One region of the Nocardioides anomalus genome, then DNA from elsewhere that is predicted to be linked to it. Evidence: predicted binding sites of a transcription regulator. Region 1 holds the regulator's gene; the other holds the start of a gene.
What was found. Region 1 encodes LexA, which represses DNA repair genes until DNA is damaged. Its sites were predicted from a motif close to TCGAACANNTGTTCGA; they were not measured.
Positions count from the first base shown of each region.

Region 1 (4,370 bases):
GCGGCGCGCGGCGCGGCGCCCGGCGCGGACCCCGGCCCCGGCGAACCTTCCGGCCCGACCTCGCCCTGCTCGGCGCCGGCTCGCTGCTGACGCTGCTCGCCTGGGTGGTGCTGGTGTGGCTGGCCATCGGGGCCGGGCGCGACGCGCGTGGAGGCGAGTCCGGCCGGTGGACGGTCCTCGTCCTGTGCTCGGTGGGCGCCGTGGTCTGCCTCTTCGGCTGCCTGTGGCTGCTGACCGCCCTGCTCCGTGCGGTCGGGGTCCTCGAGCAGCCGACCCGCAAGGACGCGCGGCCGCACCGGCACTGAGGTCCGGTCCGCCGCGGCGCTCACCGGTCCCGCAGCCGGCGCACGAACTTCTGCCCGGACCAGGTCTCGTCGAGGGCCGCGACCAAGACGTCGACGAAGCCCAGCGCGAGGCCGAGTCGGCGCACCTGGTCGCCGTCGAGGTCGCTGTCGATGCCGCGAGCCTTCTGGGCGGCCTTCTTCGGCCAGCAGACCCAGACCATCCCGGCGGTCGTGGTCCGCTCGAACAGGACGGGGAGCCGGCGGCCCAGCGCCGCGCGCGAGGTGTGGAAGGTCAAGGTGACGTCCGCCCGGCGCGGGAGCCGGTGCACCACGTGTGCTCCCCCGGTGTCCCCGAGCTCCAGGTCGAGCGGGGCGCCGTCGAGGAAGACCACGTGCTCGTCGCCGATGCCGAGCTTGCGCACGAGCGGAGTGCCTGAGGATCCGGCCACGAGGGTCATGGTGCCCGGAAATGACCGCAGGGGCGGAGCCACGTGGCTCCGCCCCTGTCTTCCCCGGCCCGCCAGCCGGGGTCGAAGCGGCTGACGAAGTCTGTGTGGTGCGGCTACTCGGCCGGGACGACCAGCCGCTGACCCGCCTGGAGCGTGGGGCCGTCGAGCGCGTTGAGCTGCTCGATGCGCTGCATCATGCCCCGCACGTCGCCGTCGTCGGCTAGCCCCGAGGCGATGGCCCAGAGGGTGTCGCCGCTGCCGACCTGGACGATGCGGGTCGGCTCGGGCGTGCCGGGCTCCTGGGTCGCGACCGAGCCGGCCGCGGTGACGAAGACACCGATGGCGAACGCGACGACCAGCGCTGCGACCAGGACCACCAGTCGACCGCGGCGGGTCAGCCGCACGCTGGAGCGCGGACGCACGGCGCGGGCCGGGCGGGTGGTGAGGACGGTGTCGAAGGTCATCGCGGTCATGTCGGGACTCCTGGGGAAGTGGCCACGGTCGCGGCCTGGGGTCTGCTGCTGGTGATCGGTTGCTGTGTCCAGTTGTAGAGGCGACCACCGACAGTCCTCGGCGGCGCCGGTCCGACCAGCGGTCGATCGAACACGTGTACGAGCGTAGAACAGGTGTTCGAACGATTTCAAACACCTGTTCGAGCGGCGTGTCGCGCCCGCCCGACGTGAGAGGCGGCGCGGGGCGCCACCTCGCGCGAGGCGTGGTCCGCCACGAGCGACACGCCCGTTCGAACAGGTGTTTGAAACCGGGCAACGCCGTCGCTACGGTCAGCGCATGGCTGGACAGACTCCTGGACCGGGCGGCGGCTCCTCCGCTGCCGGCGGCGGCATCAGCGGCACCGTCACCGAGCTCCCCGACGGCCCCGCGGACGCGACGGGGCTCACCGCGCGCCAGCAGCGCATCCTCGAGCACCTGCGCGACTTCATGGAGCAGCGCGGCTACCCACCGAGCATGCGCGAGATCGGCGAGGCGGTCGGGCTGACCAGCTCCTCCTCGGTCGCCCACCAGCTCAAGGTGCTGGAGGAGAAGGGCTTCGTGCGCCGTGACCCCCACCGCCCGCGCGCGCTCGAGGTGTTCCTGCCCGAGGTCATGGCCGCCCGCAAGTCGGTCTCCTCGGCCGAGGAGACGCCGTACGACGAGACGGGGATCGGCGACGCCGTCCCGCCCGCGACCTACGTGCCGATGCTGGGTCGGATCGCGGCCGGTGGCCCGATCCTGGCCGAGCAGAACCTCGAGACCGTCTTCCCGCTGCCGCAGGAGCTGGTGGGCAGCGGCGAGCTGTTCATGCTCGAGGTGGCCGGGGAGTCGATGATCGACGCGGCGATCTGCGACGGCGACTTCGTGGTCGTGCGCCGCGAGCAGACCGCGTCGAACGGCGAGATCGTGGCCGCGCTCATCGACGGCGAGGCGACCGTCAAGACCTTCCAGCGCAAGGACGGCCGGGTCTGGCTGCTGCCGCACAACCCGGCGTACGAGCCGATCGACGGCACCCACGCCTCGATCCTGGGCAAGGTCACCGCGGTCCTGCGCCGCCTGCCCTGACCGGCCGCAGCGGCGCGTCGGCGCGCGGCGTCACGGCTCCAGGACAGCTGCAGACCAGCACCCAACCGTACGGTCTCGGTGTCCGTCTTCCGGGGTAGGGTCCACACGACCTCGTCGACCTTCCCTACAGACTCGGAGAACCCATGCCCACGACCTCACGGGCGCGCCGCAACCCGGCGCTCGTGCTCACGGCGGCGGTGGCCGCGGCGTTCGCGCTCGTCGCCACCACGCTGAGCACGCCCGCGCTGGCCGCTCCGTCCGCCGCGCGGACCGCGAGCGTCGCCAAGCCGGCCGTCAAGCACGACCGCACCTGGCGCGCCAAGGCCGCCCTGGCCCAGGCCCAGAAGGCGTTCAGCCCCAGCACGCCGGCCAACCAGCGTCCCGACGCGACGCTGGCCCTGCGCAAGCTGTGGATGCTCAAGGACGCGCTCTCCCCCGCGGACCGCGCGGCCGCCGACCGGCTGGCCCAGCGGCCCGACAAGCCGGCGACGGTGGGCGACGAGAACATCCTGCTGCACTACGACCCGGCCGAGCTCAACCCGGCGGCGTTCGACCAGAACGTCGCGCTGGCCACGGTGCAGAACGTCGCCAACACCTACGCCGCGTCGGGCTACCGCCGGCCCAAGCCCGACAAGGGCAAGGGCGGGGACAACCGCATCGACATCTACCTCGACTCGCTCGAGCCGGGCCTCTACGGCTACTGCACCACCGACCAGCGGCTGCGCGGGCGGCACCACGACGTCTGGGCCTACTGCGTCCTGGACAACGACTACGCCGGCTTCCCGAGCCACACCCCGCTGCAGAACCTGCAGGTCACCGCGGCGCACGAGTACTTCCACGCGACCCAGTTCGCCTACGACGCACTCGACGACGACTGGCTGCTCGAGGCCACCGCGACCTGGGCCGAGGACGAGCTGTACGACGACGTCAACGACAACGTCCAGTACCTCCGCCGCAGCCCGATCACCTCGCCCGGACGGTCGATGGACAAGTTCGAGGACACCGGCGTCTTCCAGTACGGCGTGTGGAACTTCTTCCGGCTGATGAGCAACACCTACCCGGAGAAGACCGGTCTGCTGCCCAACGTGATCCTCAAGATCTGGGAGGCGGCCGACAGCTCCAAGGGCCGCAAGAACCTCTACTCCACGCAGGCCATCAACAAGGTGCTCAAGAAGAACGGCACGTCGCTGGCGGACTTCTTCACCTACTACTCCGCGGCCACGCGGCTCACCCACACGCCGATCTTCGACGAGGGCGTCGAGCAGAACTACCCGATCAAGCCGGCTGCCGGCTCGGTCACGCTCGCCGGCGGCAAGGGCGCCAAGGGCAAGCTCAACCTGGACCACCTCACGAGCGCGACGCTCAACATCGCCAACGGTGGCGGCGCCTCGGCGCTGAAGGTCAAGCTGCGGATGGCCCCGAAGTCCCACGGCTCCAAGGCGATCTACGTCGCCTACGGCGCCAACGGCGCGGTGCTCTCCATCCAGGCCATCAAGGTCAACCGCAAGGGCAAGGGCAAGGCCACGGTGGCCTTCGACCCGAGCGTGACGTCGGTGGACGTGACCCTGGTCAACGCCAGCACCAAGTACCGCCAGTGCGGTCGTTACCAGCGCAACGCGGTCTCCTGCTCCGGCAAGGCCGTGTTCGACAACCAGCGCTCCCGGGTGTCCGTCAAGGCCGCCTGAGACAGCTGACCTACACACCAGCCGGCCCCGGTGACCTCACGGTCACCGGGGCCGGCTGCTGCGTGGGGCGACGTTTCAGTGGCAGCGGGCCTGGACCGGGGTCGCGGACTCGCGGGACTGGTGGGCGTGGCGGAAGGCGTCGCTCACGTGGGCGCGGTAGGCCCTGAAGGCCCACTGGCCCTCGAGGCGCAACATCAGCTCGTCGTTGTAGAGCAGCCCGCCGCAGGTGGTGTTGCTGGTCCCCGTGACCACGGCGTACTGCACCTTGCCGCCGATCTTGGCGTGGATCGCGTAGACCTTGTCGTGGGCCACGATGGTGCGCACCAGGTTGTCGGCGATGTCGACGCTCTGCCCGCCCGGGAGCCGGAACGGGCGCTGGAGCCAGTTCTCGATCA
Region 1 covers NZ_CP049257.1:171,229-175,598, reverse strand. Annotated here, with positions in the region: gene G5V58_RS00965 (hypothetical protein) at 1-305, shown strand, start outside; gene G5V58_RS00960 (DUF3052 domain-containing protein) at 326-742, opposite strand; gene G5V58_RS00955 (LysM peptidoglycan-binding domain-containing protein) at 847-1,206, opposite strand; gene lexA (transcriptional repressor LexA) at 1,523-2,290, shown strand; gene G5V58_RS00945 (MXAN_6640 family putative metalloprotease) at 2,434-3,975, shown strand; gene G5V58_RS00940 (phospholipase D-like domain-containing protein) at 4,051-4,370, opposite strand, start outside.

Region 2 (4,370 bases), 1.7 Mb from region 1:
AGACGCCGTCCTCCGCGGTCACCCAGAACGTGCTGTAGGCGTCCTGGCCCTTGAGGAACAGCTGCTGCGCCGTCGGGGTGTCGAACGCGGCGTACGTCGCGCCGTTGAGCGACCCGCCCTCCCGGAAGCCGACCAGCCCGACCAGCTCGGGGTGCACGTCGAGCGACTGGGTGGCGGTGACGATCGAGACCTCGTCGCCGATCTCGTAGCCGGCCTGCTGGGCCGTGGTCTCGTCGATGACCACCTCGTCCGGACCGAGCGGCGCGTGGCCCTCGAGGAGGGTCAGGGACTCGATGCCGTGGCCGGCCGGCGCGTCGTTCCAGTTGGCGCCCAGCGCCGGCGGTCCGGAGCCGCCCACGACCTTGCCGTCGGTGCCGACGACGTACACGCCGTTGGCGTCGATGCGCCCGTCCACCCGCGCCGCGCCCGGCAGCTGCTCGAGGGTCTGCTGCAGCGAGGCCGGCACGGTCTGCGTCGTGCCGGTCAGGCCGGCCTGGGCGACGTCGGTGCCGGTCGGGCGGACCACGACGTCGCCGACGCGCGAGGAGAACAGCGCGGTGAAGCTGCGCTCCAGGGTGTCGGAGAACATCAGGATGCCGGTCACGAACGCGACGCCCAGCACGATGGCGAAGGTGCTGAGCAGCAGCCGGACCCGACGGGCCAGCAGGCTCTTGAGCGAGGCGCGGATCACGGGCTCAGGCGCGCCCTGGCGTCGGCGTCGGCTCGGCCAACCGGGCCATGGTCTCCAGGACCTGGTCGCGGTCGGGGGCGCGCAGCTCGTCGACGACCCGGCCGTCGGCCAGGAACAGCACCCGGTCGGTGTACGCCGCCGCGACCGGGTCGTGCGTCACGATGACCACGGTCTGCCCGTGCTCGTCCACGCTGCGCCGCAGCAGCTGGAGCACCTCGGCCCCGGAGGCGGAGTCGAGGTTGCCGGTCGGCTCGTCGGCGAAGACCACGGTCGGCCGGCTGACCAGGGCCCGGGCCACCGCGACCCGCTGCTGCTGGCCCCCGGACAGCTCGTTGGGCTTGTGGTCGAGCCGGTCGGCCAGCCCGACGGTGGCGATGACGTTGTCGTACCACTCCCGGTCGGGCTTGCGGCCCGCGATCGACATCGGCAGCAGGATGTTCTCCCGCGCGGTGAGCGTGGGCACCAGGTTGTAGGACTGGAACACGAAGCCGATCGCGTCACGCCGCAGTCGGGTCAGCGCCTTGTCCTTGAGGACCGTCAGCTCCTGGTCGCCGATCATGACCGAGCCGGAGTCGGCGGTGTCGAGCGCGGCCAGGCAGTGCATGAGCGTGGACTTGCCCGAGCCGCTCGGCCCCATCACCGCGGTGAACTCCCCGGCCATCAGGTCGAGGGTCACGTCGTCGAGCGCGACGACCCTGGTCTCACCCTCGCCGTAGGTCTTGGTGAGGTTCGCGACCCGCGCCGCGACCCGCGCTCCCTCCGCCATGCCTCCACTGTCCCAGCCGCCGCCAACGCCGGCATCGGGGAGGACCCCGGCGGCCCCCGGGGTACGCCGGCTCAGGTGCCGGCGAGCTCGGCCACGACGCGGGCCAGCGGTGCGGCGGGCTCGGCGCCGAGCACGACGCAGCTGAACCCGAACTCCTCGCCGGCAGCACGCGGTGGTCCACGGACGGCCGCACCGGCGACGCGCACACCCACGTGCCGACCCGGGCGTCGGTCAGCGTGGCCGCCACCGCCAGCGCCCGCACCCTGGTCGCGCCACGCGGCGACGTCGTCACCCACGGGTGTCACGACGCCGGAGCGCAGCGGGCGGGCTCGGTCGCTCCGGTCGCTCACCCGCACCACGGAAGCGTCCTCCCCCAGCTGTGGCCACGGCCGGAACCTGTCGAACAGACGTTCGAACGAGGCGTACACTCCCGGCATGGACTTCCAGTCGACGCTCTTCGCCCCCGCCGAGGCGGACCAGCCGCGCGCCCTCGACTGCACCGCCCTCGAGCGCACCACGCTCACCCGCGGCGCCTGGGTGGACATAGCGCGCAGCTGGCTGACCGACCCCGACGACGTCTTCGAGACCCTCGTGCGCGACGTGCCGTGGCGCGCCGACCGCCGCCAGATGTACGACCGCGTGGTCGACGTGCCGCGGCTGCTGCACACCTACATGATCGGCGAGGACCTCCCCCACCCGGTGCTGACCGAGGCCCGCGAGGTGCTGTCCGCGCACTACGCCGTCGAGCTCGGCGAGCCGTTCCGCACGGCCGGCTGCGCCTACTACCGCGACGGCCGCGACTCCGTGGCCTGGCACGGCGACACCATCGGCCGCGGCAAGACCACCGACACCATGGTCGCCATCGTCTCGGTCGGCGACCCGCGCAGGCTCCACCTGCGCCCCCGCCTCGGCGGCGCCGACCCCGTCGTGGTCGAGATGGGCCACGGCGACCTGGTCGTCATGGGCGGCTCCTGCCAGCGCACGTGGGAGCACGCCGTGCCCAAGGTCGCCCACGCCGGGCCGCGGATCTCGGTGCAGTACCGCCCCTTCAACGTGTTCTGACCCACCCGCCGGAACAAACCCGCGCGCGGGAGTGGTTGGCCCAGAGATGCCTGCACACGACGCCCCCGCGACCATCGGCCTGACCGGCCTCGCCACCATGGGCCGCAACCTGGCCCGCAACATCGCCCGCCACGGCCACGCCATCGCCGTGCACAACCGCACGACCGAGCGGATGACGGCGATGCTGGAGGAGTTCGGCGAGGAAGGCGACTTCACCGGCTGCGAGAGCCTCGAGGAGCTCGTGCAGGCCGTCGAGCGCCCCCGGGCGATCATCATCATGGTCAAGGCCGGGGAGGCGACCGACGCCGTCATCGACGAGCTGGTCCCGCTGCTCGACGAGGGCGACATCGTGGTCGACGGCGGCAACGCCCACTTCACCGACACCCTGCGCCGCCAGCAGACGCTGGAGGAGCACGGCCTGCACTTCGTCGGCATGGGCGTCTCCGGCGGCGAGGAGGGCGCCCTCAACGGCCCCTCCATCATGGTCGGCGGCTCCGACCACGCCTACGAGCAGCTCGGCCCGGTGGTCGAGTCCATCGCCGCGGTCGTCGACGGCACGCCGTGCTGCGCGCACGTCGGCCCGGACGGCGCCGGCCACTTCGTGAAGATGGTCCACAACGGCATCGAGTACGCCGACATGCAGCTCATCGCCGAGTCCTACGACCTGCTCCGCTCGGTCGCGGGCCTCGAGCCGCACGCGATCGGCGACGTCTTCGCGCAGTGGAACGAGGGCGACCTCGAGTCCTTCCTCATCGAGCTGACCGCCGACGTGCTGCGCTTCGACGACGCGTCCGGGCAGCCGTTCGTCGACGTGGTCCGCGACGAGGCCGAGCAGAAGGGCACCGGCCGCTGGACCGTGCAGAGCGCGCTCGACCTCGGCGTCCCCATCACCGGCATCGCCGAGGCGACCTTCGCCCGCTCGCTGTCCGGGCACACCGACCAGCGCGAGGCCGCGCGCAAGGTCTTCTCCACCAGCCCGGACGAGCAGCGCGTCGAGGTGGACAGGGACACCTTCGTGGACCAGGTCCGCGCCGCGCTCTACGCCTCCAAGGTGGTCGCCTACGCCCAGGGCTTCGACCAGATCGCGAAGGGTGCCGAGGAGCACGGCTGGGACATCGACCTCGGCGAGCTGGCCACGATCTGGCGCGGTGGCTGCATCATCCGCGCGCAGTTCCTGGACCGGATCCGCGAGGCGTACGCCGACGAGCCGGACCTCACGACGCTGCTGACCACGCCGTACTTCGCCGACGCGGTGAAGGAGGGCGTCGACGCCTGGCGCGAGGTGGTCGCGACCGCGGCCGCCGGCGGGGTACCGGTCCCGGCGTTCGGCTCCTCCCTGTCCTACTTCGACGGGCTCCGCCGCGAGCGGCTGCCCGCCGCCCTGATCCAGGCGCTGCGCGACAACTTCGGCGCGCACACCTACCGCCGCGTCGACCGCGACGGCACGTTCCACACGCAGTGGGCGGCCGAGGGCCGCCCCGAACAGGAGATGTGAATGTCTGACCAGATCGCCCGCCACGCGGGCACCTTCACCTTCGGCGACGACCTCGAGGTCGTCCGGTTGGGGTACGGCGCCATGCGCATCACCGGGCCCGGCATCTGGGGTGAGCCCGAGGACCGCGACGAGGCGCTGCGCGTGCTGAGGCGCGCCGTGGAGCTCGGGATCACCTTCATCGACACCGCCGACTCCTACGGGCCCAACGTGTCCGAGGAGCTCATCGCCGAGGCGCTGCACCCCTACGCCGACGGTCTCGTCATCGCCACCAAGGCCGGGCTGACCCGGCAGGGTCCGGACTCGTGGATCCCGGTCGGCCGCCCGGCGTACCTGCGCCAGCAGGTCGAGCTCTCGCT
Region 2 covers NZ_CP049257.1:3,627,392-3,631,761, forward strand. Annotated here, with positions in the region: gene G5V58_RS18230 (ABC transporter permease) at 1-691, opposite strand, end outside; gene G5V58_RS18235 (ABC transporter ATP-binding protein) at 696-1,457, opposite strand; gene G5V58_RS18240 (hypothetical protein) at 1,529-1,669, opposite strand; gene G5V58_RS18245 (alpha-ketoglutarate-dependent dioxygenase AlkB) at 1,893-2,519, shown strand; gene gndA (NADP-dependent phosphogluconate dehydrogenase) at 2,566-4,014, shown strand; gene G5V58_RS18255 (aldo/keto reductase) at 4,015-4,370, shown strand, end outside.
Region 2: the regulator LexA is predicted to act here: its motif matches at 1,857-1,872, upstream of G5V58_RS18245 (alpha-ketoglutarate-dependent dioxygenase AlkB).